Regions from separate parts of the Arthrobacter sp. E1SS-5 genome, predicted to be linked through region 3. Evidence: riboswitches for the same ligand, from Rfam matches in the RefSeq annotation. Region 3 holds a riboswitch; each other region holds the start of a gene.

Region 1 (9,722 bases), 740 kb from region 3:
CCCAGAACCAGAGCTGTCACCGGGGACGCCTTCGTACTGGGTGAAAAGGGCCGTTGGGTTCCTTTTCATAAGTGGCTGGACGATTCCTGTGCGCAGCCGATGAATACCGTAGGGGGCCTGGGGAACGACCTCAAAACGCGTTACACAGCCCCAATCGAGGATGCAGCATGATGTGTGTAAGCGCTTGCACTTTGCCTTCTCCGCGCGCGTGCCACGTGGCGAAGCGGAGCGTCAAATGTGACGAAAACAGTTGCCGGGCCCTGCTTCAGCGAGGTCGTCGACAAGTCAAGGGAGAGCTGTGCAGCAGTGTCGGCACGGTGGGTTGGGGAGGCGAAGTTCTCTCGTGAGTGCCGTCCGCGCCGGACCGCAAAGGTAAGTTTGGGACAAAACAAAAGGCCCTGCTCCCTCTTATGCGAGGGGCGCAGGGCCTTTCCACTTGGCGGTGACGGTGGGATTTGAACCCACGTTGGCTTTTACACCAAACAACATTTCGAGTGTTGCACCTTCGGCCGCTCGGACACGTCACCAACCTCAATAGGGTACCGGAGCAAGGCCTGCATCCCCAAAACGGCTGCCCGGCGTGCGCTCGAAGCAGAGACTCGGTGCTGCCGAGGTCTCTGCGAGGTGGCAGATAACAGCAATGCCGCCGCGGAACATGGCCGTCATGTGGCATCTCGCGTGATTGTCGTACCCCCTTGTCATGATTGGTTTATGGGAAGGGCAGCGGTGGTCAGGGCTTATGCGGACATGCGGGCTGCCCTTGCTGTGTTGAACGCTGAGGTGGATGGGTGCGGTTCTGAGCCGTTTTCGGTGGCTGATCCTCTTGGTGGTTTGGCGGATGGGTGCCTGGATGTTTTGGCTGGTGCCCGGGTGGTTGAGGCCGGGTTCGCTGGTTTGAAGGCGAAGGCTGCGGTGAAGTACGCGGAGAGCGCCTCTGTTGTTGCCGGGCCGGATGTGCCGGTGCAGGCGCAGGAGATGGCGGTCGCGGCGGAGATCGGGTGTGTGCTGGTTTTGGGGCCGCGGGCGGCGTTATCGTTCCTGACTGTTTCGCACGCCGTTGTTTCCTCGTTGCCGCGGACCCTTGCGGGGCTGCAGGCCGGGACCCTGTCGTGGCAGCACGCGGTGGTGATGGCGGACGAGGCCGCGTGTCTGGACGCTGCCGGGGCGGCGGCGATGGAAGCCCATTTCCTGGACCCTGACGCCCCGGACCCTGCTCGGGGGTGCCCTGCCGGGGAGATGCCGGCGCACCGGTTTCGGGCCAAGGCCAGGACGTGGCGGGAACGCCACCACGCGGAGAGCATTGAGAAGCGCCATGTGAAGGGTGTGGCGGATCGGCGGGTGGAGTTCCGGCCGGACCAGGACGGGATGGCGTGGCTGTCCGCGTGTCTGCCGGCGGATCAGGCGTTGGCCGGGTGGAACCGGCTCACCGCAATGTCCCGGTCACTCCAAGGCCCCCGGGAGTTGCGCACCATGTCGCAGTTGCGGGCCGACACCTTCGCTGTGGCGGTTCTTGGCAGCGGCAGTATCACCCAAGGCGGTGGTACCTGCGCCATGCCCCTATCCGACACGGTCAGCGATGACGGGGCCCGTCCACGTGTCGGTGCCAGCGGCCGGGCCGGTGGCGTGGTTGGTGATGTCGTTGAAGGAGCCGGTGCAGGACCTGGACACTTGTCTTCGCCGATCCGGGCGCAGGTCCTGGTGACGGTCCCGGTGTACTCGTTGATGGGATTGACCGACGAGCCGGCCATGCTTGACGGGTACGGGCCCATCCCGCCGTCCATGGCCCGGGCCCTGGTCGCGAACGGGGCAACGTCGTTTTACCGGGTGTTGGTGGATCCGCGGGACGGGGCGCCGCTGGAAATCGGACGGAAGAGCTACCGCGTGAGCGGTGCGATGCGGGCCTGGTTGCGGATGCGGGACGGTAAGTGCCCGTTCCCGGGCTGCAGCAACAACTCCCTGGACAACGACGCGGACCATATCCTCGCCTGGGCCGACGGCGGGACCACCGGGATCAGCAACCTGGGACAGCCCTGCCCCAAACACCACAAACTCCGCCACACCACCGGGTGGAAACCCACCCCGGCCACCAAAAACGAACCACCCGGCTGGACCTCACCCACCGGCCGGCACTACCCAAGCGAACACCAGGACTGGGAACCACCCATGTGGCCCAGGCGGCTGGTGCCGCAACTGAAGCCGTTGAAAAGGGCGGTTGCTGGCTGCGCGGACTTGGTAGGCGCTGGCCTCTCCTTGGGGGAGGCAGGCCTTGAAACCATCCTCCACCCGCCCTCTGCCTAGCAGCTTGCCTGGTACAGGGGAATGTTGCCCCCGGGCTGCACGACGAAGGTAGCCGTGCGAGGTCGCCACGAAACCCCCGACACCGCTGTCGGACTTTCCCCCTCGCCGCGCGTCCGGATAGATTCGTCAGCAAGATGACGAATTCAGAGACCCCCATCCACGCAACCGCATACTGGACCACTGCCAAGGAGCACGGCGAGCTCAGGGCGGAAGAAGTTGCCGCCCCCGGACCGGGTGAAGCGCTTGTCCGTGCCCTGTATTCGGGCATCAGTAAGGGGACGGAAATGGTGGTCCACGCAGGGGCCGTTCCGCCGCGGGTCGCAGGGGAGATGCGCGCCCCGCACCAGGAGGGCGAGTTCCCCGGGCCCGTGAAGTTCGGCTACCTCTCCGTCGGAGTCGTGGAGGAGGGGCCCGAGGGGTGGAAGGGCCAGCGCGTCTTCTGCCTGAACCCGCACCAGGACCGCTACGTGGTTCCCGTTGAATCCCTGACCAGAATCCCGGACGAGGTCCCCTCGCGTAGGGCCGTCCTGACCGGCACAGTCGAAACCGCAGTCAATGCCTTGTGGGAAGCCGGGCCGCGCCTGGGGGACCGGGTCGCGGTGGTGGGGGCCGGCCTGGTGGGCGGCATGGTGGCCACACTGCTGCGCACCTTCCCGCTGCAGCGACTGCAGCTCGTGGACCTGGACCTGGGCAGGAAGCAGCTCGCGGACACGCTGGGCGTCGAGTTCGCGCAGCCGGATGACGCCCTGGCGGACTGCGACATCGTCTTCCACTGCTCGGCCTCCCAGGAGGGCCTGGAACGCAGCCTGCAGCTCGTCGGCGACGAGGGTGATGTCATCGAGATGTCCTGGTACGCCAACCGGGAGGTCACCGTACCGCTGGGGGAGGACTTCCATGCGAGGCGCCTGTCCATCCGGGCCAGCCAGGTGGGCATGGTGGCACGTGCCCGGCGCCACCGCCGCACTAACGCGGATCGCCTGGACCTTGCCGTATCGCTGCTCAAGGACCCCGTCTTCGATGCGTTCCTGACCGGATCATCCCGCTTCGAGGACCTGCCGGACGTGGTTCAGAACCTGGCCGACGGCAGCCTGCAAGCCCTGTGCCACGTGGTCGAATATCCCGGAAGCGCTCCCGCACCCAGTACAGCCAGAGACAACAACGGAAACTTGAGGTAACCCATGTTCAGCCTGACCGTCCGCCGTCACTTCATGATCGCCCACAGCCTTCCGCGTGAGGCGTTCGGGCCTGCCCAGGGCCTGCACGGGGCTACCTTCGTGGCCGAGGTGACCTTCCGTCGTCGTGCGCTTAACTCCGACGCAATCGTCCTGGATATTGGTGCCGCCGGGACCATCATTGAGGAAGTGCTGGCCGGCCTGAACTACCAGAACCTGGACGAGCACCCGGACTTCGAAGGCAAGCTGACCACCACGGAAGCACTCGCGGAATACGTCACCCAGCAGGTCGCCGCCAGGATCAAGGACAGCGACGACGGCCGCGAACTGGCGGGCATCGACGTTACCTTGCGCGAGAATCCCGACGCTTGGGCCACCTACTCCCTGGACCTCACCGCCTAACCGTGCGCCCCATCCGGCTTCTGGTCCCAGGCAACATCAGCCACAGCTCAGGCGGCAACGTCTACAACGCCCGCCTGGTGGCTGGCCTTCAAGCGCTCGGAGCCCAGGTGGACGTCGTCAGCGTCGATGGCAGCTGGCCGGACGCCACAGCGAAGGAACGGCGCCGGCTGGGCGCCCTGCTGGGGGCATGGGAACCGGAGACAGATCCCGGCAGTGCCGTGGCCCTCGTGGACGGGTTGGTTGCGGTAGGTGCCCCGGATGAACTGGAACTCGCGGCAAAGGCGGGACGGAATACATGGGTCCTGGTGCATATGCCCGTGCCGGAAAGTTCCGGGCCGGCTGCCCTGAAAAAGGAGGCAAGGGCGCTCCGGGCAGCAACTGGCGTGGTCTGCACCAGCACCTCCGCGGCGTCAGTACTGACAAAGCGGGGACTTAAGAAGGCCCAAGTGGTCCTGCCTGGAGTCGATCCCGGACCCACCGCCGTCGGTTCCACCCCTCCCCATCTGGCGGTCATCGCCGCCCTGCTGCCCAACAAGGACCAGGTGCTGACCGTCGAGGCGCTGGCCCGGATCCGAGACCTTGAGTGGACTGCATCTTTCGTGGGGTCGGACCAGGCCGACCCGGATTACGCGCGAGAGGTCCGGGCTGCCGTCGCTGCCAACGGGCTGCAGCAGCGGGTGCGGCTCGCGGGCGAACTGACGGGGGACGGGCTCGAAGCCGAATGGGCCCGCGCTGACCTGACCTTGTTGGTATCCCGAATCGAAGCATTCGGAATGGCTGTCACCGAGTCCGTGGCCCACGGAATCCCGGTACTTGTCCGCGAGGGGACGGGGGCAGTGGAAGCGCTTGGCACGGCCGGGTTGGCAGCGGACGACGGCGGTCCTCGCCTTCCCGGGGCAGCGCTGCCACTTCCAGCAGGGGGAAGTGAGAGTCCGCGTCGCCTGGCCGACGTTCTGCGCCAATGGTTGACGGACCAGCAAACGCGGGAAAGCTGGCGGACAGCAGCCCTTGAAGCGCGGACCAGGCTGCCGGACTGGAACAGCACCGCCCGGCAGATGCTGGGCATTCTGGCGGGGCGGGGCTGAGAAACGGGCCGGGACTATGACAACGGTCTAGAGGGTGCTCCGGTGCCCTGCGAAAAACTCCCGCAGCAGTTGTGCGCACTCATCCTCCCGGACCCCGGGGTACACCTCAACCCAGTGGTTGAGCCGGCGTTCGCGGAGGATGTCGAACACTGATCCCGCGGCCCCGGCCTTCTCGTCCCACGCCCCGAACACCACCCTGGGAATCCGGGCCAGCACGATGGCCCCCGCACACATGGCGCAGGGCTCCAGCGTGACCACCAGCGTGCAGTCGGACAGCCGCCAGCCGTCGTCGCTGCCGCCGCGGAGCCGGGCCCGTTCCTGTAAGCGTACGGCCGCCTCCCTGATCGCCACCACCTCGGCGTGAGCCGTGGGGTCGCCCAATGCCTCCCGTTGGTTCCGGCCGGAACCCAGCACGTCGCCGTCGGGCCCTATCACCACGGCCCCGATCGGCACGTCCTCCGTGGCGAGGGCGCGACGGGCCTCAGCCAGGGCAAGGCCCATCCAGGCGTTGTGTTTCTTTTCGGGCAACAGCATGGCTCAATGATAGTTTCGAGAGATACTAAGCTTGCGTACTTTTTCGGGAGGCATGATGAGCAGAGTCCAAGAGCGGATGGACCGATGGTTCAAGCCCTATGCCGCACTCTGGCTGACCCTGATCATCGGCGGAACGGTGGTTGTCATCATGGCGCTCGCCGGCGCCGAGGTCTATGACGACGTAGTGGGCAAGGACGGGCTCGCGAACCTTGACGTCCCGGCCCTCCACTACGCGGAGTCGCTGCGAAACCCGGGTCTCGATGCCTTTGTCACCGGGTTCACCAACATCGGCGGTGGCGTGGGCATGCCGATCCTCGCCAGCATCCTTACCGCGTGGCTGACGTTCGTGACCCGGACCTGGCGGCCACTCCTCCTGGTGGGCGGCGCTGCAACCGTCTCAATCCTGGCCACCACGTTCGGCAAGAAGCTCGTGGGCAGGACCCGTCCCGACCATGCTGACGCGGTGCCGCCTTACGAGAATTCGCCGTCGTTCCCCAGCGGCCATACCCTCAACACCACGGTGGTCATCAGCGTCCTCCTGTATGTCCTGTGCCTGCAGTTCCACCAGCTTTGGGTGAGGGTTACGGCAATCACGGCCGGGGTGATCTTCATCATCGCCATGGGGCTGAGCAGGGTTTTCCTGGGCCACCACTGGCTGACCGACGTCATGGCCGGCTGGACGCTGGGGCTGGCCTGGGTGGCCATCGTGATCCTGGCGCATCGGTTGTTCCACCTGTTGAGACGCAAGCAGCATGCCGGCCCTGCGCCCACGTTCGACCGTCCCGTGGTGCGTGACGTCGTCCTGGAATCCGTGCACGACGGCGGAGACGCCGGCAAGGAGGGTGCGTCCGGCAGCCGAGGCAAGGACACCGCCGGATGATAGTTTTGGGGGATGCGCACTCTCGTTGTTGACCACCCCCTGGTCGCCCACAAGCTCACCGTCCTGCGGGACAAGAACACGCCGTCGCCGGTTTTCCGCCAGCTGACGGAGGAGCTGGTGACTCTGCTGGCCTATGAAGCCACGCGGGAGGTCCGCACCGAGCCCGTCACCATCCAGACGCCCGTCAGCACCACGATTGGCACAGCGTTCACCAAGCCCACGCCGCTGGTGGTTCCCATCCTGCGTGCCGGCCTGGGAATGCTGGAAGGCATGACCAAGCTGGTCCCCACCGCCGAGGTGGGTTTCCTGGGCATGGCCCGGGACGAGGAAACCCTCGACATCATCACCTACGCCGAGCGCCTTCCTGAGGACCTGACGGGCCGCCAGGTCTTCGTGCTGGATCCCATGCTCGCCACCGGCGGCACCCTGCGGGAGGCCATCAAGTTCCTGTTCAAGCGGGGCGCCTCCGACGTCACCTGCATCTGCCTGCTGGCGGCCCCGGAGGGCCTGGCCAAGCTGGAAGAGGAACTGGGCGACGCCAACGTCCACATCGTCCTGGCCTCCATCGACGAGAAGCTCAACGAGAAGTCCTACATCGTTCCCGGCCTGGGCGACGCCGGCGACCGGCTTTACGGCATCGCAGGGTAGTTTTCACCCTTTTTCAATCCACGTCCCACCGCTAGCCTGTGCGGATGGACTGGAAACTCGAACTTGTCTTTGTCCCTGTATCCGACGTTGACCGTGCCAAGGATTTCTATGTCAACAAGGTGGGTTTCAATGCGGACTATGACGAGCGGCCTTCGGACGACGTCCGCTTTGTCCAGCTGACGCCGCCCGGTTCTGCCTGCTCCATTTGCATGGGCGAGGGGCTTTTGGACGCTCCTCCCGGCACAGGGACCACCCTTCAGATGGTGGTCGATGACATTCAAAAAGCGCACGACCACCTGAAGAACAATGGCGTGGACGTCAGTGACATCGAGGTGCTTCCTTGGGGCCACTTCGTCTACTTTGCCGACCCGGACGGCAACAAGTGGGCCGTCCAGTACATCCCCTGGCGGAACACGGGGCAGGACAACAGCGCGCAGGACGCTGGGCAAGGCAACAGTTAAAGCAAACCGCGGGCCGCATCGTGATGATGCGGCCCGCGGTTTGCTGGAATTCCCCAACTTTGCCCCGTCAACAAGGCGTGCGACGGCGGGTGGCCGGGGACGCGCCGTCGTGCGCCCCCAAAGGTGGGGAGATTCAGTGGGTGGTTCCCTCTTCAAGCGCTGGCGCCAGGGGAGAGGTGCCTAGTACCAGTTGTGCGCCAGGTGGAAGTTCAGTGCGCCGCAGGGGGACTGGTAGCTCTTCTTGATGTAATCCAGGCCCCAGTTGATCTGCGTGCGGTAGTTGGTCAGGTAGTCGGCACCGGCGCTGGCCATCTTCTCGGCAGGCAGGGACTGGACGATGCCGTAGGCCCCGCTGCTGGGATTGGTGGCCGTGGTGGTCCAGTCCGACTCCTTGGTCCACAGCGTCTGCAGGCACTGCATCTGGTCAGGTCCCCAGCCAAAGGTTGCCAGCTGGCCGGCGGCATACGCCTGGGCACCGGCCGGATCATTAACCGCGACGGCGGGTGCCGGCTCAGGAACAGGAGCAGGAGCAGGCGCCGGTGCCGGTGCGGGCGCCGGGGCCGGGGCTTCTGCTGCGGGGGCTGCCGGTGCAGGTGCGGGGGCTGGTTCCGCTGCCTGGGGTGCCACGCTGATGGCAGGCGGAACCGAGGCTGCCGGGTTGGAACGGATTTCGCTCTTCTCGATGCTCATTTGGGCGTCGGCCGCTGCCGTGGAAGAGTTTGAATCGGTGGATGACACCGGAGTCATGCTGCTGGTCGCCTGGCCTGCCGCGCCTACCCCCACCAGCACCGCGCAGGATGCTGCGAGGATCCCGGCCCGTGTGCCGAAGGTGGTCTTCTTGGCGGGCTTTGTAGCTGCTTGCTGCTCTGCCCGGTGTTTAGCCTTGGCATGCAGGCGTGGTTCTGCCGTGTTTTTGGACATGATTGATCGCCTCTCACACCTGCGGAGTTAGCTGTCGGGTTCGGATGAGGGCATCCGGCCGCACGGAAAGATCACGTACGTGCTTAACCCCAAGGGCGTTCATTGCCCGGGACGGTGGGTCCCCCGCCTCTGCCGTTGCTCAATCGGAATCCGGGGAAGCGGCAGAGCTTGGCGTCAACCCGGGATATGCGGCCCGAACGGGAGCCGCACCCAATCGACGGTACAGGAAAAGCGCGTCAATGTCACATTTAGGTAACGGATGTCACTATCTCCTGCGCGCCTGTTTGCTCGGGGGGTCAGTTCCGATCGTTACTTTGCGTACACCAGAACCTGTAGTTAGCTTCCGAGGACATAGAGAGTAGTGCCGCCGATGCTCTGCGGAGTGAAGTTCTCCGACACCCACTGCGCGATCTGGGCGGCAGCATCCGAACCGGAGGTGGACCGCATGGTTTCGCCGCTGATGAAATAGTGGATCTTTCCCTGCCTCACGAGGTCCTGGAACTGCGCCAGGGTGGGGGAGGGGTCGGTGCCGTTGAAGCCGCCCACCGCCATCACCGGCAGTTCCGTTGCCAGCTGGTACCCGGCGGCATTGTTGGAGCCCACTACCGCTGCTGCCCACGTGTAATTGGAGGCGCCGTCCTTGAGCGCGGCCACAAGATCCGCCGACGGGGTGGGTGCGCCGAGGAGACCGCCCATGCCGCCCCTGGGACCGCCTGCAAACCCGGCTCCGCCTTGGCTTGTCCCGCCAGTAACCCCGGCTCCGCCTGGGGTTGTCCCGCCGGGCCCGCCGGGGTTGGCCTGCTGGGAGCCCTGTCCGGGGAAGCTTTGCCGCGGGCCCTGCCCCGTGCCCCGTCCGGAGGTGTTTCGGCCGGCCGCACTGAAGCCTCCCGGCCCGCGTCCGCCTGCGCCGAAGCCGGAGGCTGGCCCTGCACTCACGATCGCCCCGCTGTGTGCCGTCGCCGCTGTAGTGACGGAGTAAGCCAGCGGCCCGGCGAGCGACGCAGCGATGGCGAGGGCCGCCGTCGTCCGCTGCATGGAACGCAAGCGCAGGAACCTGTTGAGCCCGATACCTGCTGCGGCAGCCAAACCTCCGGCGAGCACCAGCCAGCGCAGCCATGGGCCGTAGGCGGATGTGGTTCCCAGCAGGTAGAAGGCCATAAGGGCTGCCGTGGCCACCGCTGCAGCCAGGAAGCTGCCGGCAGCGGCCTCCCGGCGGTGCTGCCACAGCAGAACGCTGCCCAAACCGGCCATCGCCGCAATGCCCGGCGCCAGTGCCACCGCGTAGTAGGGGTGGATGATGCCGGCCATGAAGCTGAACACC
Region 2 (9,722 bases), 900 kb from region 3:
GATTCTCTGACGCTCCTGCCCACGTCATGGCCGTAAGTGGATGAGTTGGAGACCGCCACCCCGTAGCCGGGTTCGCCCACATGGATCCACCGGTGGGCGCAGATCTCGAACTTCGCCGCCTCCCAGGACGTGTTGGTATGGGTGGGCCGGAAAACATGGCCGAACTGTGTTTCGGCAGCCGACCGGTCTGCCCGCACATCCAGGGCGAAACCAAGTTTCAGCAGCTTTTCGCGTTCCTGCCAGTCCACCGTCGTGGTGATTTCCAGTGACGGACTGCCAGGTGCCAGGGTGATGCGCTGGGTCAGTCTGGACTTGCCTGCCACCCGCTCCACGACCACCACCGCACTGCCGCCTTCACTCGCAAGGCGGATGGACTCTGCCTGGACCAGTGGCGTGACGTTGCGCCGATAGAATTCGTCGATATCCCAGGCATCCCACTCGTTGGGGGTGTCCCGGTGCAGCTCCAGCAGGTTGCCGCGCTGGCCGGGAGCGATCGCTTCGCGGCCGCTGGCATGGTCCCATAGGGAGGACAGAAGCCCGTCGGAATCCACCACCGCCCGGATGATCCCGTTGTCCAGGATGTAGCCCCCGTCCTGTGGCGTGGCCTGTGCCGGTTCCTGGAACGCCATGGGTTCGGCTGCTGCCAGCGCGGGGACGCCGTCCCGGGTGTGCGGAGTTGCGTTCAGCAGGAATTGCCGGTCACCGGAGCCCAGCATCGCGGCAGCAGCCTGGCCAATCAGTGCCTCAAGGGCAGTTTCGATCGCACGGTAGTTCCGCTCGGCGTCCTGGTGGACCCAGGCGATGGAGCTTCCGGGAAGGATGTCGTGGAACTGCTGCAGCAGCACCAGCTGCCAGAGTCGCTTGAGTTCGGCGGCCGGGTAATCGAAAGAACCCGCGCTCCGGACAGCGGCCGTGGCGCACCACAGTTCCGCTTCCCGCAGCAGGTGCTCGCTGCGCCGGTTGCCCTTCTTGGTGCGGGCCTGGCTGGTGTACGTGCCGCGGTGCAGCTCCAGGTACATCTCCCCCACCCAGACCGGCAGCGCGGAATACTCTTCCTCGGCCTGCAGGAAGAAGCTCTCCGCGGACCCGACCCGGACCCTCGGCGAGCCCTCCAGGTCCGCCGTGCGTGCAGCTGCGGCGAGCATTTCCCGGGTGGGCCCGCCGCCGCCGTCGCCGTACCCGAACGGGACCAGCGACACGGTGCCGCGGCCATGGTCCCGGTAGTTGCGCTCGGCATGCGCCAGGTCCCTGGCACTGAGATCCGAGTTGTAGGTGTCCACCGGCGGGAAGTGGGTGAACAGCCGGGTGCCGTCGATTCCCTCCCAGTTGAACGTGTGGTGGGGCATCCTGTTGGTCTGGTTCCAGGAAATCTTCTGCGTGAGGAACCAGCGGCTGCCCGCGGACTTCACGATCTGGGGAAGGGCCGCACTGTAGCCGAACGAATCCGGGAGCCACGCTTCCCGGCACTCGATGCCAAACTCGGCCAGGAAGAAGCCTTTGCCCTCAACGAACTGCCGGGCCATGGCTTCGCCTCCGGGCATGTTGGTGTCCGATTCCACCCACATGCCGCCGACCGGGACGAACTGCCCCGCGCGTACCTTTTCCCGGATCCGGCGGAACAGCTCCGGGTACAGCTCCTTGATCCAGGCGAGCTGCTGCGCTGAGGAGCAGGAGAAGACAAAAGTGGGGTCTTCGTCCATCAGGGCCACCACATTGGAAAACGTCCGGGCGCATTTGCGGATCGTTTCCCGGACCGGCCAGAGCCAGGCGGAATCGATATGGGCGTGCCCGGTGGCAACCAGTTGGTGCGCGGAGGCGTAGGCGGGCCTGGTCAGGACGTCGGCGAGCGCCCGGCGCCCGGCCGCTGCGGTCCCCGCGACGTCCTCCGGGTCCATCACGTCCATCATGTCTTCGAGGGCCCGGAGGATCTCGTGGCGGCGCGGGAGCTCCAGCGGGAGCTGCTCCATGAGGCCGGCGAGGGTCGAGATATCCTGCTGGAGTTCCCACACGGTTTGGTTCAGCTCGGCGATGGCGATGGTTCCCAGCCGGTACTGCGGGGCATCTCCTGCCGTCGCCTTATCCCCCAAGGGGGTAGCGGCAAAGGTCCAGCCCTGTGCCATGTCCGGGTTCGCGGCCGCTTCAACGTAAAAATCCACTGCCATGCCGCTGCCCAGCAGCTTCAGGGGAATGTACTGGTTGCGGGGGGAGATGGCCTTGATGATGCTGCCATCGGGCCGCCAGGCGATGCCTTCGCACTGGAAGCCGGGCGCTTCGGTGGTGAACCCCAGGTCCACCACCACCTCCACGGCGGTGTCCGGGCCGCCGCCCCAGGATTCGGGGACCTCCCCCTGCAACCGCAGCCAGGTGGTGCCCCAGGGGCGGCCCCACGCGGCGCCGTGCTCCTGGGGCTGGAACTCCTGCCGCATCGCCTCGAGCGCGGGGACCGGTTCGTCCGGAACTTCCCAGCTGCTCAGCGCAAGCGGGACTGACCTGCTGTAGACGGCGGGGGCAATGCGCTCGCGCACAAACCTTGCCAGGCGGACTTCCGTGATCCTGCGGTCGTCATGCAATATATGTCCTCTTTAGGCTTGTGACTGGATCATCGTGTCCATTCGATGGACAAATCTACCCGCTGGCGGCACTGCAACCAACCCCTTTTGCAGTTATCCGCCGGCCGTCCCGGCACCGCAGGGCCCTATGCACCGGGCCCCTGCGCTGCGGGCAGCGCAGGGTCGGGCCGCAGGATCCGCGAGTCCCCGGCGTAGACGTTGAAACTGGTGCCCCGGCTGAATCCGGCCACGGTCAGCCCGTTGGCCTCCGCCAGTTCCACAGCCAGGCTTGAGGGGGCGCTGACGGCGGACAGGACAGGAATTCCTGCAAGGGCGGCTTTCTGCACCAGTTCGAACGATGCCCGTCCGGACACCTGGAGGACCGTTCCGGCCAACGGCAGGAGGCCTTCGCGCAGTGCCCAGCCCACCACTTTGTCCACGGCGTTGTGCCGCCCGACGTCCTCGCGCAGGCACAGGAGCCGCGGCCCGCCGTCGTCCTCAATCTTGAAAAGACCCGCCGCGTGAACGCCCCCGGTATCGTCAAAGACGCGCTGGGACTTCCGCAGCAGTGCCGGCAGGGATGCCAGGATTTTGGCGTCCACCGTCAACGGGTCCGCCTGCGGGCTGAAGTGGGACGATTTCTGGACTGCCTCGATGGAATCCGTGCCGCAGATGCCGCAGGAACTGGATGTGTAGACCTTGCGGCCGGTATCGGGAAGTGGGACGTCCGGCCGCAGCTGCGCCTCCACCACGTTGAAGGTCTGGACCCCGTTCTCGTCCTCGCCGGCGCAGAACCGGAGTGATACCAGCTGTTCGGGCGCCCAGATGACGCCCTCGGACACCAGGAACCCTGCTACCAGGTCAAAGTCGTCCCCCGGGGTGCGCATGGTGACTGAGTAGGAAAGCCTGCCCAACCGGATTTCGAGCGGTTCCTCCACGGCAAGGACGTCTTCGCGGTGCCGGACCGGGTACTCCAGGGCGGCCGGCGAACCGTCCAGGACATACTTGTGCACCTTGCGGCGCTGGGTTACGCGTCCCATGTTCCACCCTGCCTGTTCATTACTCCATCATGGCACCAACCGGGCCTGCCTCAGTCCAGAGGTGCACGGGCCAAAAGGGCCTACCGAAACCGGGCGGAGCGGGAGTGTTGACCCAAAGGCTTCATCCCAGCAGCGCGCTCCAATCCACGGGCCCGTTGGACGCCGGTTTGCCCTTGACCTGGCCGGCCCGTGCGTTGCTTCTCGGCTTGGCTTTGGCCGCGCCTTCTTTCGGCGGCGGAATGGGTGGCCCCCAAGGCAGCGCGAAAGCGGGCACCGGCTCCCCCAGCTGCACGCCGTGCGGCGGTACCACCAGCACACCGTCGGCGGCGGCCAGGCCGCGCATCATGCCGGGGCCTGTGTGCTGAGCAGGGGAAGCCATTCCGTACAGCAGCCGGAAGGGCATCAGGCGGGTGCGTCCGGGATCGGCTTCGATCATGGTTCCGCACGGTACTTCCTGCACGGCGGGCATGGCCCGGTGCCCCAAGGCGGCGAACAACGGGGCGCCGACGGTGGAAAGGGCCATCATGGCCGCGAGCGGGTTGCCGGGCAGCCCAAGGACAAAGCGGCCGTCCGGCAGTTCGGCCAGGACGGCGGGGTGGCCGGGCCGCATCGCCACGCCGTCGATGATGAGCCGGCCGCCGAGTTCGGCAACGGCCCGCCGGAGGTGGTCTGTGCCTGAGCGCCCGGTGCCCCCCGTGGTTATAACGACGTCGGCCGGCAGGTCGGGCGCGTCCGGCACCTCCGGCAGCACGTCTTCGAGCGCCGCGAGCCATTCGGCATATGAGTCACCGATCCGCTGCTGCCCGACATGGATGCCTCCCAGCATGGCAATGACCGCCGGCAATTGGGGGCCGAACGTATCGCGCACCTGGCCGCGAGCCGGGGTGCCGCGTTCCACCACCTCGGATCCGGTCAGCACCAGACGCACCACCGGCTTTCCCTGGACCTGCACTTCGTCGTAGCCTGCCAGTGCCGCAAGGGCCAGGTGTGCCGGGTTGAGTTCCACCCCGGCCTTGACCAGGATGTCCCCTTCAAGGGCTTCTTCCCCGGCCTTTCTGATGTGTTCACCCGCGCGGGGTTCGCCCGGCCGGGCCTTGCCTCCGACCATCACCACCTGGCCTTCATCGTCCTGGCCGAGGACTGCGTTCTCGGTACGGAGCACCGCCTTGCCGCCTGCGGGGATCAGGCCACCGGTGGCAATGGGACTGGCCTGGTGCGGCGCCAGCCGCGTGCCCGGCTCCACCGGGATCCATGGGCCGCTTCCATTGACTGCCCACCCGTCCATGGCTGAGGACGCGTAGTGCGGCATGTCTTGGAGTGCCACGATGTCCTGGTCAAGTTTTCGGCCCAGGGCAATGTTCAGGGCCACAGGGCCGGGAGGAATCGGGGTGGCCGCATCGTAGGCAGCCTGCCGGGCCTCTTCCCACGTGTGTGCCAGGTGATGGTGGTGGGAGCGCCCGGGTTCGGCTTCGCCCGGCTCCTTGTTGCCGGATTCGGCGTCAGCCGTACCGCTTTCTTCCGGGGCGGTTTCTCCCGGGCCGGCGTCCTCCGGGCCGGGACCTGGCGGCGCCGCCGGATCGCTGCGGGTTTCTGCAGTCATTCGCCGGGAGTCCCGGCGGCTTCAGCGTCGTAGTCAGCTGCCAGGGAACGGGCAACGGCCAACGCCGCGTCCATGGAGGCTGCGTCCATCTCCCTGCCGGGAGCGGCAGCCAGGCCTGCGGCAAAGCCAGCAATGAAGGTGGTAAGCGGAGCGGCCGGCCGGACAACCGAATGGGCGGCAACACCGGCCAGTGCCAGCACTGCGTTGATGTCTACCTGGACGTCCTCAAGCTTGTACGCCTGGAGAAGGGACCTGCACCATTCTTCCAGCGTTTCGTCCTGGCTTTTCACGACTTGCCTCCCACGTTAGTTCCGCCCGCGCTTGGGTCCTTGCTTTCACGCTGGCTCCCGGCGGCAATCCCCAGCGCGGCAGCATCGTCCCAGGTATCCACATCGGAAGTGGACCCGGCGGGGACTGTGACAAGCTGCACGTCCAGACTAGCAAGGAGAGCCCTGACAGAGCCGTTGACCAAGGCGTTGCGGGCTGCCAACTCCACACACGCTTGTTTTAACCCAGGCGTGCTATAAAAAGCCGCCAACGGCTGCGCCCTCCCGTCGCCGGACCGGGCCATCATGCCGCCTCCATCGCCTCCCCGGGGGCTGGCGGCAGACGCAGAAAGCGCCTCCCACAACACAGCCACGGCCTCGGACGCCAGCGGCATGTCACAGGCAAGCACCAGGGTGAACGGGGCAACTCCGCCATGTCTCCCCAGGGTGTCCAGGCCGGCGGCGATGGCAGCCGCAGGCCCTGCAAACGGCGGCTCCTCCCGGCACGTCAGCACGCCGGGCGGCCAGTGGGCCGGGGGTACCGGGTTTGATACTGTGCCCCGGGATGGCAGGAAGCCGCCGTCGCCAACGACGACAGTGCGGCGGGCACCGGCTGCAGCATCCATCGCCCGTTCCAGCAGCGTCTGGCCGCGGAAGACAAGGGACTGCTTGGGTACGCCGCCCAGCCGCGATGACCTTCCGCCGGCCAGGATCAGGGCATCAAAAGCCAGGCTCTTCTCTTGCACTCCCCCAGCCTAACCACCGGCCGGCGCAGGAATCACGCCGTTTCCCAGGACCGGGTCAGGCAGCGCGTTCGGGAAGAAGGAACGGATCCCACGCGGGGGTGGGCTTCTCCAGTTCCTTGATCTGCCAGATAGTGCCGCGCGGAGGCTCGGGCACGAACCGCAGCGTCCAGCCCATCTCGGCCGGGGTGTGATCGCCTTTGACGTTGTTGCAGCGGAGGCAGGCGGCCACCAGGTTCTCCCACGAGTCAGCCCCGCCCCTGGATTTGGGGTGAACATGATCGATGGTGTGCGCTGCCTTGCCGCAGTATGCGCATTTATGGCCGTCGCGTCTGAGCACACCCCTGCGGCTGACAGCCGTGGAATGGTTGTATCGGGGCCGGATGTACCGGTTGAGGAGAATCACGGACGGACGGCCCAGGACGTCGGTGGGCCCCACCACGGGGTCATCCCCCTCGGCCACCACGCTCGCCTTGCCCGTGAGCACAAGCACCAGCGCCCGGCGGAAAGTAATAACCGCCAGCGGTTCATATCCAGCATTCAGAACGAGAGTGCGCATGCACTTACCTCTTCACGGCCGCACCCGTCAGGGGCACGAGGGCCGGCTGCCCTCGGCATGTCCGGGCTATGGATCGACATCACAAGAGTAAACAGAGAAGTGCAAAATCAGGTAATCGCCGCCCTGATGGGGTCCCGGTACAAAGCGACGCCGGGCAGCCTCCCCCGGCTGCCGGGAACTTCTTTTAACGCAAAGGACCCCCGCCGCGAGGGCAGGGGTCCTTTGACGTTGGGCACCGGCTGCTGCCTGTGCCCAACGTCGGGTGCTTACCGGACGTGGATGAAAACCGGTCCGGATCCAACGTTTGCGCTGAAGACCACGGTGTCGTTGCCGTTGAAACCGCCATGTACGGCCATGCCGTTTCCGGCGTAGACAGCGATGTGTGCCATTCCTCCGCCACCATCGGCGTAGTAGATGAGGTCGCCGGGCTGGGCCTGGGAGGCAGGCACAGTGTCACCGAGGGACAGGTACCCGGCGGGCCAGTCGTGGAAGTGGATGCCGACGGCGGCCAAGGCGTTGGTCACCAGCATCGTGCAGTCCTGGTGGACGCCGAGCTGGGCGTAGGCGGCGGAGAGGATTGCGGCACCCTTGCCGCTGGCGGAAGCCTGGGCTGCAGGAGCGGCCGGGGCGGCGGCGGTGGCAACCTTGGCCGTGACCTTGGGGGCGGCAACGGGCTGGGCAGCGGGCTCCGCGGCGGGAGCAGGGGCAGCTTCCTGCACTTCAACCTGGGGCTCCGGCTCGACGACGGGGGCCGGCGTGGTGGTCACAGCGGGCTTCTCAAAGCTGATGGCAATGGTGGAAGCAGCGGAAATCGGGGCGTCGATCGCGGATTCAACTTCCAGCGCGGAGGCGGGAGCGGAGTCGCGCTTGACGTTTGCATCGGCGGCGTTCGCCGCAATGCCGCTGGTCAGGACCAGGCCGGAAGCAGCGGCAATGACGGCGGCCTGGCGGCCCATGCCGCCGGCGTTGTCGCTGACAGCTTTGGCAATGACAGCGATCGAGTTGGTCTTGGTGACCTCGGCGCGGTGCCGTGCGGTAGCACGAGTCGTCATCAGTTCTCTCTTTCGTTTTCCTTGCGACCGCGTGTAGGCAGGCAAAGGGTCATAGACGCGCCGGCATCTTGGGGGTACGCCGGCGCGTCCCGAACGGGGATGTGGTTTCTAGCGGAAAAGCTTTGGGCAAAGAAATAGCCCTTGGAGCTTGGAGCCCAAGAACTATTTGTTGAGGTGGTAGTACGACGAGGTACCGGTGGCTGCAGGCGAGTGAAGCAGCGTGCCCTGTGAGGGGTTGAGTGCGCTGATCATCATGCCGTTGCCGACGTAGATACCAACGTGTGCGCCGCCGTTCTGGACAACCAGGTCACCGGGCTGCGGGGCGGAGGTGGGGCTCATGATGCTCCACGCGTTAGTGCGGGGGATGCTGATGCCGGCCTGCGCGTACACCCACTGCACGAAACCGGAGCAGTCCCAGCCGGTGACGGGGCTGGTGCCGCCCCATACGTACGAGTGGCCGATGCCGGTGTAGGCGATGGCTGCGATGCCTGAGGTGGCTGCGGAGGATACGGTCTCGGCGGTCTTGGTGACCGGGGAGACGTCCTGGCCGGCGGCAGCAGCAGTGGCGGCGCCGTTTGCCGTGTCGGTGGACTGGGTACGCACCGCTTCCACCTTTGGAGCAGCGGTGGTCTTGACCACGGGACGCTCGAAGGAAACCGTGGCCGTGGGGGCAGCGGTGACGGCGAGGGCCGTCTGGGCCGAACCGGATTCGGTGGAAGCTGAGACACCGGCAGTGGTGTCTGCAGCGGTGGCCGGCAGGCCCATGCTCAGGATGAGGCCCGACGCGGCTGCCACAACGGCAGCCTGGCGGCCTACGGTCCCGGCATTTGCACTCACGGCCTTGGACACGGCATCCAAGGGGTTGGTGCGAACCGTTTGCGCACGGTGGCGCGCAGAATTATGGCGTGAAGACACGAAGGTAGCCTCTCCCAATGCCTGCGAGGTGAGCTGTCGGATTCGGATGGGAGTCACCCGGCCACGCTGCTTCCTGGGAAGCTTGTGACTTAACCCCAAGGCCTTCTGAATGAAGGCCGAAATTGGTTCCCCCGCCCCTGCCAGACGATGAAATGCGAACGGACCTTGAGCGGTGGCAGAGTTAGGCAATCCACTCAAGAGCGTCAACTTCGGAAAAGTTGACGCGAGTTAGACGGTACAGCAGTTTTGCTTCAATGTCACATTCAGGTCACGGCGGGTCACGGCGATCTGAGAGTAAACAATCATTCGGTTACAGCCAGCCCATGGGATCGACCACTTCGCCGTTGACCTGGACCTCGAAGTGCAGGTGGCAGCCGGTGGACGCGCCGGTGGTGCCGCTCAGGGCCACAACGTCCCCGCGGGACACGGTCTGGCCCACCTTGACGTTGAAGGATGACAGGTGGTTGTACGTGGTTTCCAGCCCGTTTCCGTGGTCGATGACCACCCGGTTTCCGCCGCCGAACTGATGCCAGCCCGCGAAGGTCACGGTGCCGGTGGCGGCCGCCAGGACGGAGGTCCCGCACTGCGCCACGAAGTCCTGGCCCCGGTGGAAGTCACCCGAGCCCCCGGTAATGGGGCTGACCCTGTAACCGAAGGGGGAAGCGGTGACAAGGGAGGCCAACGGTGCGGCCAGGGTGCCGGCTGACGCGGCGCGCGTAACGGAGCCGGCCGACTGCGCACTGAGGAGTTGCTTCAGCTTTCCGTCCGGGTCCGCCTGGGTCACCACTGCCGAGCGACTGAAGTCGATCTGGGCACCGATATCGGCGGAAATCTGGGGCTGGGGCGTGACGGAGGAGGCTGCCACCGGGGCGCTGCCGGCGGCGTCAGTGGCCATAACGGGACTTGTGGCGGGCACTGTCACGGTCAGCACCAGGCCGGTGGCCGCAAGGGCAATGCCGGCCTTCTGGCCTATGCCGCTGGCGGCGGCAAACTCCGTC
Region 3 (9,722 bases):
TCTGGGACTGGGGGCCGTAGGCCGGGTTCGTTGACGAGGCGCCCACGTTCAGCACGATGTACTGCGGGGCGTTTCCGTCATTCGTGGGGTAGGACTTGACCTTGACGCCGTCGAAGTACACATCGGAGGAGTTTGCCATCCGGTGCAGCCCGAATGTGTGGTACTCGTTGGCCCAGTTCCCGCCTACGCCGCCCTGGTTCTGGGAGCCGGAAGTGGAATGGTAATTAACGGTCATCCTGGCCTGCAGCACCTCGGCGATGTCGTTCTCGCCGGTGGCCGGCCAGGACTGTCCCGTGGTCCAGAACGCGGGCCAGTTGTAGAGGCCATTTGCGTTGCCGGGGAACTTGATACGGGCCTCCACGTAGCCGGTGGTGAATTGGAAGCCCGTGCCTGCCCCGCCCTTCGGGTTGGTCGACACCAACGCGCCGGAGGTGGAGGATGCCAGGCCCAGGGCAAGGTTTCCGTTGGCCACCGAGACGTTCGCGGGGCTGGTGGTGACCTTGTTCATGGTTCCGCAGCCGGGGGAGAACCAGCAGCCGGACCACTTGGCCGTGTCCAGTCCGGCGCCGGTGAAGTCATCGGCAAACGCCAGGGTCCAGTTCCCGGGCACTCCGGTGGGCATCGGCGCGCCGCTGTTGGCGAGCTGGGCTGCGGCGGGCGCCACGGCGATGGGAGCCTCGGGGGTGGCCGCGGAGGCGCGTGCCGGTGGCTCCGGGACGGCAGCGGCCTGGGGCGGCGCCGGGACTGGCGCGGGAGCGCTGGCCGTGGGGGGTGCGGGAGCCGGCGTGGCTGGGGCAGGAGCAACTGAAGGCTCCTGCGTGGGGACATCGTTTACGGGGACACCACTGCCGGTGTCGGAGGCGCTCGCCACCCGGGCTACATCCGTGGGGTGGGTGCTGTTTGCCAGGCCGAGGCCCAGGGAAGCCGCCCCGAGGAGCGCTGCGGCGAGGCCGGCAGCCAGGGGCCAGGACCGCCGCGCGGGGCCTTGTTTCGCCTCGGAGGAAGAAGGAAGGGGAGTGCCGGAAACTGTCTCGTTCTGATAACGGGGCGCTGGGTCGGCGCTGTGGTTGCGGTGTGCGGGCATGCGGAAGTTACCTCTCAACGCCTGCGGAGTTAGCTGTCGGGTTCGGATGAGGCATCCGGCCGCGTAGGGGCGGCTTCACCCCAGGGCAGGCGCAAGCCAGGCCCGTGAGACTTTGGGTTCCCCGCCTCTGCCTGGTACTTGGTGGATCACCGGAAGCGGCAGAGCTGGGCGTCATCCGGGATTGGGGCCGGCTGGGGGCGGCCCCCGCTCGACCGTACACGAATCCGGAGCTTAAATCACAATTAGGTAACGGGACTCACGCGGCGGCAGGTGGGAAGTGCCTCAAGCCGGAAGCGGCCTGGCCCTGGGCCGGTTTTCCACATAGCAGCACCGAACATCCCCGCGCCCGGCAGCATCCGGCTAGCTTTGAGTCAAGCGCGAATCGCCTATCGGGTCCAAATGCACTAGGATATTGAAGTCTGTGCTGCGTCCTGCCTCCGTTCCGGCGGCTAGGCATTGCATGGAATCGCAAATGAACCTCCTGTTACGGAAATGCCGTAACCGCTTAGCCCAAAGGAGGTGGGTTCACATATGCGTCCTTACGAATTGATGGTAATCATCGACCCCGAGGTCGAAGAGCGTACCGTTGAGCCGTCGCTTCAGAAGTTCCTGAACGTCATCACCAACGATGGTGGAACCATCGAAAAGGTTGACATCTGGGGCCGTCGCCGTCTGGCTTACGACATCAAGAAGAAGTCCGAAGGTATCTACGCCGTGGTGAACTTCACCGCCAAGCCGGAGACCGCCAAGGAACTTGACCGCCAGCTGTCTCTTAACGAGACCATCATGCGCACCAAGATCACCCGCCCCGAAGAGCAGAAGGTTGTTGCTGAGTAATTCAGCCGGCTTCATTCTTTACCCCGCAGGAAACGCACTCTTCACCCAGGATCGAACAAGGAGGCAGTAGATGGCAGGCGAGACCACCATTACGGTCATCGGTAACCTCACCAATGACCCGGAATTGCGGTTCACACCGTCCGGTTCGGCAGTAGCGAACTTCACCATCGCTTCCACCCCCCGTACCTTTGATCGCCAGTCCAACGAGTGGAAGGACGGGGAGACCCTGTTCCTCCGCGCCGCTGTCTGGCGTGAAGCAGCCGAAAACGTTGCCGAATCCCTCACCAAGGGAATGCGCGTCATCGTTACCGGCCGCTTGAAGAGCCGCTCCTACGAAACAAAAGAAGGCGAAAAGCGCACCGTTATTGAGCTTGAGGTCGACGAAATCGGCCCGAGCCTGCGCTACGCCAACGCCAAGGTCAACCGCACCCAGCGCTCCGGCGGACAGGGTGGCGGCGGCTTCGGCGGCGGCAACAGCGGCGGTGGCTTCGGAGGCGGCAACTCTGGTGGAAACCAGGGCGGCAACTCCGGCGGAGGCTGGGGCGGCGGCAACCAGCAGGCTGCACAGGACGATCCCTGGGCCACGCCCGGTGTATCCAACGCAGGCGGCTGGGGCAACGGCCCCGATTCCGAACCTCCCTTCTAAAACCCAAACAACGGCCCGGCGCCGGAACTGCCAGGGTGCGCAACGCACCCAAAGCAGCTGCCGCCGTCGGACCACCACCATCCCGTGGATCAATATCCACGGGCTCCCTAGAATAGGAGCTCCACGATGGCTAAGGCTGAACTCCGTAAGCCCAAACCAAAGTCCAACCCCTTGAAGGCCGCTGACATCACTGTCATCGACTACAAGGACGTAGCATTGCTGCGCAAGTTCATCTCCGACCGCGGCAAGATCCGCGCCCGTCGCGTCACTGGCGTTACGGTGCAGGAACAGCGCAAGATCGCCCAGGCAATCAAGAACGCCCGCGAAGTTGCTCTGCTGCCTTACTCCGGCGCTGGCCGCGGCTAAGGAAGGGATTAACTAACATGGCAAAGCTCATTCTGACCCACGAAGTTACCGGTCTCGGTGCTGCCGGCGATGTTGTCGAGGTCAAGGACGGTTACGCACGTAACTACCTGCTGCCCCGCAACTTCGCCCTGACCTGGTCCAAGGGTGGCGAGAAGCAGGTTGAGTCCATCAAGGCTGCCCGCGCTGCCCGCGAGCACGCTTCCCTGGAAGACGCTCAGAAGCAGGCTGCTGCACTGTCCGCCAAGCCGGTCAAGCTGGTCGTCAAGGCCGGCGAGTCAGGCCGCCTGTTCGGCACCGTCAAGCAGGGCGACGTCGCCGACGCTGTTGAGGCCGCTGGCCTTGGCAAGATCGACAAGCGCAAGGTTGAACTGCCGGCCCACATCAAGTCGGTTGGTTCCTACCAGGCCAACGTCCGCCTCCACGCTGACGTTGCTGCTGTGATCGAACTCGACGTGGTGGCAGGAAAGTAATTTCCCACTCCACGTCACGACCCCCGTTGCCGGTTTCCGGCGGCGGGGGTCTTTCGTTTTGGCGGTGGTAGCCCGCTCCGGTGAACCCGACACCCCGCAGCCGTCCTTTCCACCAGGTGGATGTATTCGCCAGCCAGCCCTACCGCGGCAACCCACTCGCCGTCGTCCTTGATGCCCAGGGCTTGGATGCCGCGACGATGCAGCACTTCGCCAACTGGACAAACCTTTCGGAAACCACCTTCCTCCTCCCGCCCGAGGATCCCCGCGCTGATTACAGGGTCCGGATCTTCACGGGCTCGGAGGAGTTCCCGTTCGCGGGCCACCCCACGCTGGGTTCGGCCCACACCTGGCTGGAAGCCGGCGGAGTGCCAAAGGCGGACGGGTATCTGGTGCAGGAGTGCGGGGCCGGGCTGGTGAGGGTAAGGCGCGACGGCGGGAGGCTGGCTTTCGCGGCACCACCCCTGACGCGCTTCGGCCCCGTGGAAGCGCCGGTGCGCCGGCAGTTGGCGGCAGCACTGCGATTGCCTATTGATGATCTCCTCGGTGCCGCCTGGCTGGTCAACGGTCCGGAATGGATCGGGGTCCTCCTGGGGTCTGCCGAACAGGTGCTGTCCCTTGAGCCGGACCAGGCAGCCATGGGCGGCCTGAAGGTTGGAGTCATTGGGCCTCATGCAGCAGGTGCCGGTACCGACTTTGAGGTCCGCACGTTCCTGCCGGGCGACGCCATGGTGGAGGACCCGGTCACGGGCAGTTTCAACGCCGGAGCCGCACAGTGGCTGATTGGAAGTGGACGTGCGCCGGAGCAGTACATCGCCGCCCAGGGGACCGTCCTGGGGCGGGCGGGGCGCATCCACATCAGTGCTGAGGGCGGGGAGATCTGGGTGGGCGGCGATTCCTCCACCTGCATCAAGGGGAGCGTGCTGCTCTGAGCAGGGCGGGGTTCCGGTCAGAGATGACGGGATCCGGGTCCCCCGGACCTGTGCGGGAATACTTCGAAGCTGCCGGCAGTTCATCGGTATAGATGCATATGCATGTATGATGAAACTGAACAAGCACCAGGAGAATGTCATGGAAACCCGCCGCATCACCGTCCTTTCCGCCGGTCTCGGCGTCCCCTCATCCAGCCGGCTGCTGGCGGACCAGCTCGCGGCAGCCGCCCAGCGTCAGCTCAAGGCGGGCGGCTTCGACGTGGCAGTGGATATCGTCGAACTCCGTGATCTGGCGGTGGACATCGCCAACAACTTCGTGACCGGCTACGCCGCACCGCGTTTGGCGGAAGTTATCGCCGGGGTGGAGGCATCGGACGGGATTATCGCCGTAACACCGGTTTTCAGCGCGTCCTACAGCGGCCTCTTCAAGTCCTTCTTTGATGTCCTGGACCCCAAGTCGCTGGACGGCAAGGCAGTCCTGCTGGGCGCCACCGGCGGCACGGACCGGCACCAGATGGTCCTGGACTACGCACTGCGGCCGCTTTTCAGCTACCTTCGTACCCGCATGGCTGCAACCGGCGTCTTTGCGGGACCCCAGGATTGGGGCACCGCGGAAGAGGGCGGTGGATCACTTGCGGACCGCATCGAGCGTGCCGCCGGCGAATTCGCGCGGTTGCTTGAGGGGCCGCAGCCGGGCCGGAAGCCCGCTCCGCTGGAATCCCTGCCTTTCGAGCAGCTGCTGGCGGGTATCGCAGGGCCCCGCTAGTCCACCCTCTAGTCATCCAGCAGCGCGATGAACTCCCGCGCCTGGGTGAGTGAGATGTCAGAGTGCCGGGTCAAGGCGCTGGCCGCCGCCTCCGTGTCGCCGCTCCGCGCCAGGGTACGGATCCTGCCATAGATCTCGTCGTTGAGCATGTTGCTGCTCACCTCGCGCGTGACGTCGCCTTTGCTGGCAATGGCCCGGTACCGGTAGGGGAACCGCTGCGGCTCCTCGTCGTCCTCCTCAACGGCCGGTGCCGGTTCCTGGTGCCGGTAAGGCTGTGGGTGGGCGGCCAGGGCGCCCACGGCGTCCCGTGAGGCCCGCAGCCCCTCTCCGGTGATCTCGTAGTACAACTTGATGGCGGCCATGGCCTGGCCCTGCGCAATCAACGCGTAAAGCCGCCGGTGTTCGTCTTCCGACAACCGGTCCGCCGCCGTCCGGGCCAGCTCCAGTGATGTCGCGGCGGGCTGGGCGGGGGCGGAGGGGCGTGCAGCCCTGCGCCTCCGGGTGGCGCGGTACGCCACCGTCACCCCCGCAACCACCACGAGCAGGATAAGGACCGGGACCACAAGGGATTCCATTTTTACGAGCCGTTCTGTTTACTTCCTGGCCCTTGCCAGGTGCGATTGCTTTGCTGGCCATCCGCCCAGCCATCTTCCTGCTGCTGGTTGTACAGCTGCATGTTCTGGCTACCAAAATCTTAATCCAGATCATGGTTATCCACAGCACTGTTCACCGGTGGACATACAGCCCCGGCTACTGCCCGTCAAACTCCCAGTGTGGAATATGAGCAGGGACACGGCGTGGACCTACAACCCCCGGGGGCATACTTCCCGCCTGCTTCCCGGCGCCTGGCGCCAACGGGCCTGTGGATGAAATTCCGCCAAAGAAATATTTACTCCACATGCCAAATTTAGCGTTTGCGCAGGTCAGCACACTATTCGGGGTCGAAAAACTTTTATATCCACAGGCTTCCCCACAGGCTGTGCACAAGCTATGCCCCGTACTGCACAGGTTATCCACAACCGTTCCGGCATGCTGGCTTTGCTGCCGGCACCCCGGCGGTTAGCGTAGCGGGGTACCTGTTCTCCACGGCCGAAACAGGGCCCACCCTGCTTCGATTCGGATCCCACTCTGCCGCCTTTCCCGCGTACCTGTGGAAAAGCTGTGGATACTGGGGATAACTCCAGCAGGCTTGTGCGGGAACCCCCTGGGGCACTCGATTGTCAGAGCCGGTGGATAGAACTGGACAAGTAGCGGAAGCCGGATTTTCCGGAGGCCGCGAGCAGGATGGATCACCGGACGCAGGCCCGGTACGAATGAAGGACGGCAGCTTTGTCAATCGCGCATCTGGACCCTGTCGAGGCAACCCGTGGATCGGACGCCAGCAGGAAGCCCCCGCAGGACATCGCCGCCGAACAGTCGGTGCTGGGTGGCATGATGCTCTCCAAGGACGCCATCGCCGATGTTGTGGAAATCCTCCGCGGCCAGGACTTTTACCGGCCCGCCCACGAGACCATTTACGAAGCGATCATCGACCTGTACGGCCGGGGCGAACCTGCGGACGCCGTCACTGTTTCCGATGAACTGACCAAGCGGGCTGAAATCAACAGGATCGGCGGCCCCGCCTACCTGCACGAACTGATCCAGACCGTCCCCACTGCGGCCAACGCCGGCTACTACGCCGAAATCGTGGCCGAGCGTGCGGTGCTACGCCGGCTGGTGAACGCCGGCACCAAGATCGTCCAGTTGGGCTACGGGTCCGACGGCGAGGTGGAGGACCTGGTTAACCAGGCGCAGGCAGAGGTTTATGCCGTAGCCGAACGCCGCACCGCGGAAGACTACGTGGTGCTGAAGGACGTCATGGAGTCCACGGTGGACGAAATCGAGGCGTCGGGCCACCGCGGGGAAGGCATGGTGGGCGTCCCCACCGGCTTCTACGAACTCGACGAACTGACCCACGGACTCCACCCCGGCCAGATGATCGTCATCGCCGCCCGTCCCGCCGTCGGCAAGTCAACCTTCGCCCTGGACTTCGCCCGCTCCGCAGCCATCAAGCACAACCTGGCCACTGTCATGTTCTCCCTGGAAATGGGCCGGAACGAGATCGCCATGCGCCTGCTCTCAGCCGAGGCCACCATCAGCCTCCAGGATCTCCGCAAGGGCACCATCAAGGACGAGCAGTGGTCCAAGATCGCCACCACCATGGGGCGAATGAATGAGGCCCCGCTGTTCATCGACGACAGCCCCAACATGTCCCTGATGGAGATCCGGGCCAAATGCCGCCGGCTCAAGCAGCAGCACGACCTCAAGCTCGTGGTCCTGGATTACCTCCAGCTCATGAGTTCCGGCAAAAAGGTTGAGTCCCGCCAGCAGGAGGTCTCCGAGTTCTCACGTGCACTGAAGCTCCTGGCCAAGGAACTCCAGGTCCCCGTAATCGCCCTGTCCCAGCTGAACCGTGGATCGGAACAGCGCCAGGACAAGCGGCCCATGGTCTCCGACCTCCGTGAGTCCGGCTCCATCGAGCAGGACGCCGACATGGTCATCCTGCTCCACCGTGAAGACGTCTACGACAAGGAGTCTCCGCGCGCAGGCGAGGCGGACATCCTGGTGGCCAAGCACCGTAACGGTCCCACCAAGGACATCGTGGTGGCGTTCCAGGGCCATTACTCACGGTTCGCCAACATGGCCGGTGACGGCGGTGGCGGTGGGGGCTTCTAAGCGCCCTGCGCCAGCAGATGGTTGGGCAGCCGGTTCCCGGGCGCCGTTCCCCGGATCTCCAGGAGTTCGCGGGCGTGAGCGTGGAGCCGTTTGTCTTCGTCGCTGACAGGCACCCAGGCGGGGACGGGCACTGAGGTGCCCTCGTCGTCGCGCGCCACCATCACGGTGAGGCAGTAGGTGGTGAGGTTCAGTTCCCGGCCCTTGGGGTCGCCGGAACGGACGTGGACGGCGATGTGCATGCCCTTGGTCCCGGTGTATACCAGCCGGGCTTCCACCTCCACTACGTGGCCGATCAGCAGCGGCCGGTAGAAGCGCACTCCACCGGAGAACACCGCCACGGTATCCCGGCCGCAGTAGCGTGAGGCGCACACGTAGGCGGCCTCATCGATCCACTTCATCACAATGCCGCCGTGGACCTTGCCGCCCCAGTTCACGTCGGTGGGCGCGGCCATGAACCGCAGCGTCACCCGTTCGGCGGTGCCGGCGTCGGTATATTCCTGCCGGTTCATAGCTTCCACGATCTGCTCGCGGACCTTGATCCTGGCCAGCGCGTGGTCCCGCTGCTCAATCTCCTCCGGCGTGACAGGCTCGAACTGCGGCACCGGGACGGGCTTGCCGTCCGCTCCCACGGCCACGAAGATGACCATGCACGTGCTGCGCATCGTGGCAGGGCCGCCTTTCGGGTCGCCGGAGGAGACCACTGTATGGATGTGCATGGATGACCGTCCGGTGTAGACGATGGTGGCCTCCACCTCCACCATGTCGCCGCTGTTGACGGGGTCGGCGAAATGGATGTTGCCCACATAGGCGGTCACGCAATAGGCCTTGGCCCATCCCACCGCTGCGGCATATGCGGCCTTGTCCACCCACTCGAGTACAGTGCCCGCATCCACTGATCCACTATGGCCCACGTCGGTGGGGGCGGCCAGGAAGCGGAGGGTCACGGAGTTGGGCCGGCCGGTCTCAGTCATGGTGCGATCTTACTGACGGCCCCGGTTACCGGCCGGTTGGGGCCGCAACAATCCGCGCGCCCGCATTAACCACGACGGCGGCCACGCACCTTTGTGCGTGGCCGCCGTCAGGCAGTGCTGCTTCAATCCGGGCCGGGCCTAGGCCAGGGCCGCCAGCCTGGAAGTGCGGCGGGCGAAGAGCGCGCGGTCCACGGAGAAACGGCCGGCGCCGGTGAGGGCCAGCGCGAATGACGCTGCGGCCAGGAGCAGGACCAGTTCATACCCTCCGTTCGCGGCAAAGATGCCGGCAGGGGCATGAACCAGGAAGAGGGCGCCGAGCATGTCCAGGACAAGGAGTCCGGCTACCACGCGGGTGAGGATGCCCAGGATCAAGGCAATGCCGCCGGCCAGTTCCAGGACGGCGATGGCCGGGGCCATGACGTCGGCCGCAGGCACCCCCATCTTGGCGAAGGAGGCCTGGGTGCCCGCGATGGTCCACTCATTGAACTTTTGCCAGCCGTGGGCTGCAAAGAGGAAGCCGAGGACCAGGCGGAGGGCTGTAAGGGCAGTGGTGGTCAGTTGTGGCTGGTTCATGGGTCCACTCTCTCCGAAGCTTAGTTGAAGTGTCAACTATCGGAGGTGGAATGTGGGTCATCTCATGTCGGCTGTCGGAGGGCGCTATTAAGCTGTCACCGTGCCCCAACAACCTGCCCCCGTGTTTCCGGCCACCCGCGGACCGGCCCGGGAGATACTCCGCCTCGCCGTCCCCGCCTTCGGGGCGCTGGTGGCCGAACCCCTCTTCCTGTTGGCGGACTCCGCCATCGTGGGGCATCTCGGCGTCGCCCAGCTTGCGGGGGTGGGGCTGGCATCGGCCGTGCTGCAGACCGCCGTCGGACTCATGGTTTTCCTGGCCTACTCAACCACTCCGGCTGTTGCCCGGGCCATCGGTGACGGGCAGC

Evidence for each region. Region 3 has a riboswitch for cyclic di-AMP ahead of ACIGJD_RS20210 (glycoside hydrolase family 16 protein). Riboswitches for the same ligand answer to the same signal wherever they lie in the genome.
Region 1: linked by a shared signal. The riboswitch ahead of ACIGJD_RS03270 (aggregation-promoting factor C-terminal-like domain-containing protein) and the one ahead of ACIGJD_RS20210 (glycoside hydrolase family 16 protein) in region 3 are both predicted to bind cyclic di-AMP.
Region 2: linked by a shared signal. The riboswitch ahead of ACIGJD_RS03910 (C40 family peptidase) and the one ahead of ACIGJD_RS20210 (glycoside hydrolase family 16 protein) in region 3 are both predicted to bind cyclic di-AMP.

Annotation. Positions count from the first base shown of each region.
Region 1 is NZ_CP172703.1:655,181-664,902, forward strand. It holds tRNA gene ACIGJD_RS03225 (tRNA-Ser) at 438-527, opposite strand; gene ACIGJD_RS03230 (HNH endonuclease signature motif containing protein) at 712-2,298, shown strand; gene ACIGJD_RS03235 (zinc-dependent alcohol dehydrogenase) at 2,433-3,473, shown strand; gene ACIGJD_RS03240 (6-pyruvoyl trahydropterin synthase family protein) at 3,477-3,872, shown strand; gene ACIGJD_RS03245 (glycosyltransferase family 4 protein) at 3,875-4,957, shown strand; gene ACIGJD_RS03250 (nucleoside deaminase) at 4,985-5,491, opposite strand; gene ACIGJD_RS03255 (phosphatase PAP2 family protein) at 5,547-6,371, shown strand; gene upp (uracil phosphoribosyltransferase) at 6,384-7,019, shown strand; gene ACIGJD_RS03265 (glyoxalase superfamily protein) at 7,064-7,480, shown strand; gene ACIGJD_RS03270 (aggregation-promoting factor C-terminal-like domain-containing protein) at 7,661-8,401, opposite strand; cyclic di-AMP (ydaO/yuaA leader) riboswitch at 8,407-8,567, opposite strand; gene ACIGJD_RS03275 (ArnT family glycosyltransferase) at 8,738-9,722, opposite strand, start outside.
Region 2 is NZ_CP172703.1:819,854-829,575, reverse strand. It holds gene ACIGJD_RS03945 (alpha-mannosidase) at 1-2,570, opposite strand, end outside; gene fdhD (formate dehydrogenase accessory sulfurtransferase FdhD) at 2,696-3,589, opposite strand; gene ACIGJD_RS03935 (molybdopterin molybdotransferase MoeA) at 3,711-5,189, opposite strand; gene ACIGJD_RS03930 (DUF6457 domain-containing protein) at 5,186-5,479, opposite strand; gene mobA (molybdenum cofactor guanylyltransferase) at 5,476-6,201, opposite strand; gene ACIGJD_RS03920 (HNH endonuclease) at 6,257-6,757, opposite strand; gene ACIGJD_RS03915 (NlpC/P60 family protein) at 7,024-7,809, opposite strand; gene ACIGJD_RS03910 (C40 family peptidase) at 7,972-8,658, opposite strand; cyclic di-AMP (ydaO/yuaA leader) riboswitch at 8,729-8,906, opposite strand; gene ACIGJD_RS03905 (M23 family metallopeptidase) at 9,035-9,722, opposite strand, start outside.
Region 3 is NZ_CP172703.1:4,322,370-4,332,091, reverse strand. It holds gene ACIGJD_RS20210 (glycoside hydrolase family 16 protein) at 1-1,084, opposite strand, end outside; cyclic di-AMP (ydaO/yuaA leader) riboswitch at 1,089-1,238, opposite strand; gene rpsF (30S ribosomal protein S6) at 1,616-1,921, shown strand; gene ACIGJD_RS20200 (single-stranded DNA-binding protein) at 1,992-2,567, shown strand; gene rpsR (30S ribosomal protein S18) at 2,694-2,933, shown strand; gene rplI (50S ribosomal protein L9) at 2,951-3,403, shown strand; gene ACIGJD_RS20185 (PhzF family phenazine biosynthesis protein) at 3,484-4,332, shown strand; gene ACIGJD_RS20180 (FMN reductase) at 4,472-5,098, shown strand; gene ACIGJD_RS20175 (hypothetical protein) at 5,107-5,673, opposite strand; gene dnaB (replicative DNA helicase) at 6,428-7,813, shown strand; gene ACIGJD_RS20165 (acyl-CoA thioesterase) at 7,810-8,784, opposite strand; gene ACIGJD_RS20160 (DoxX family protein) at 8,923-9,357, opposite strand; gene ACIGJD_RS20155 (MATE family efflux transporter) at 9,458-9,722, shown strand, end outside.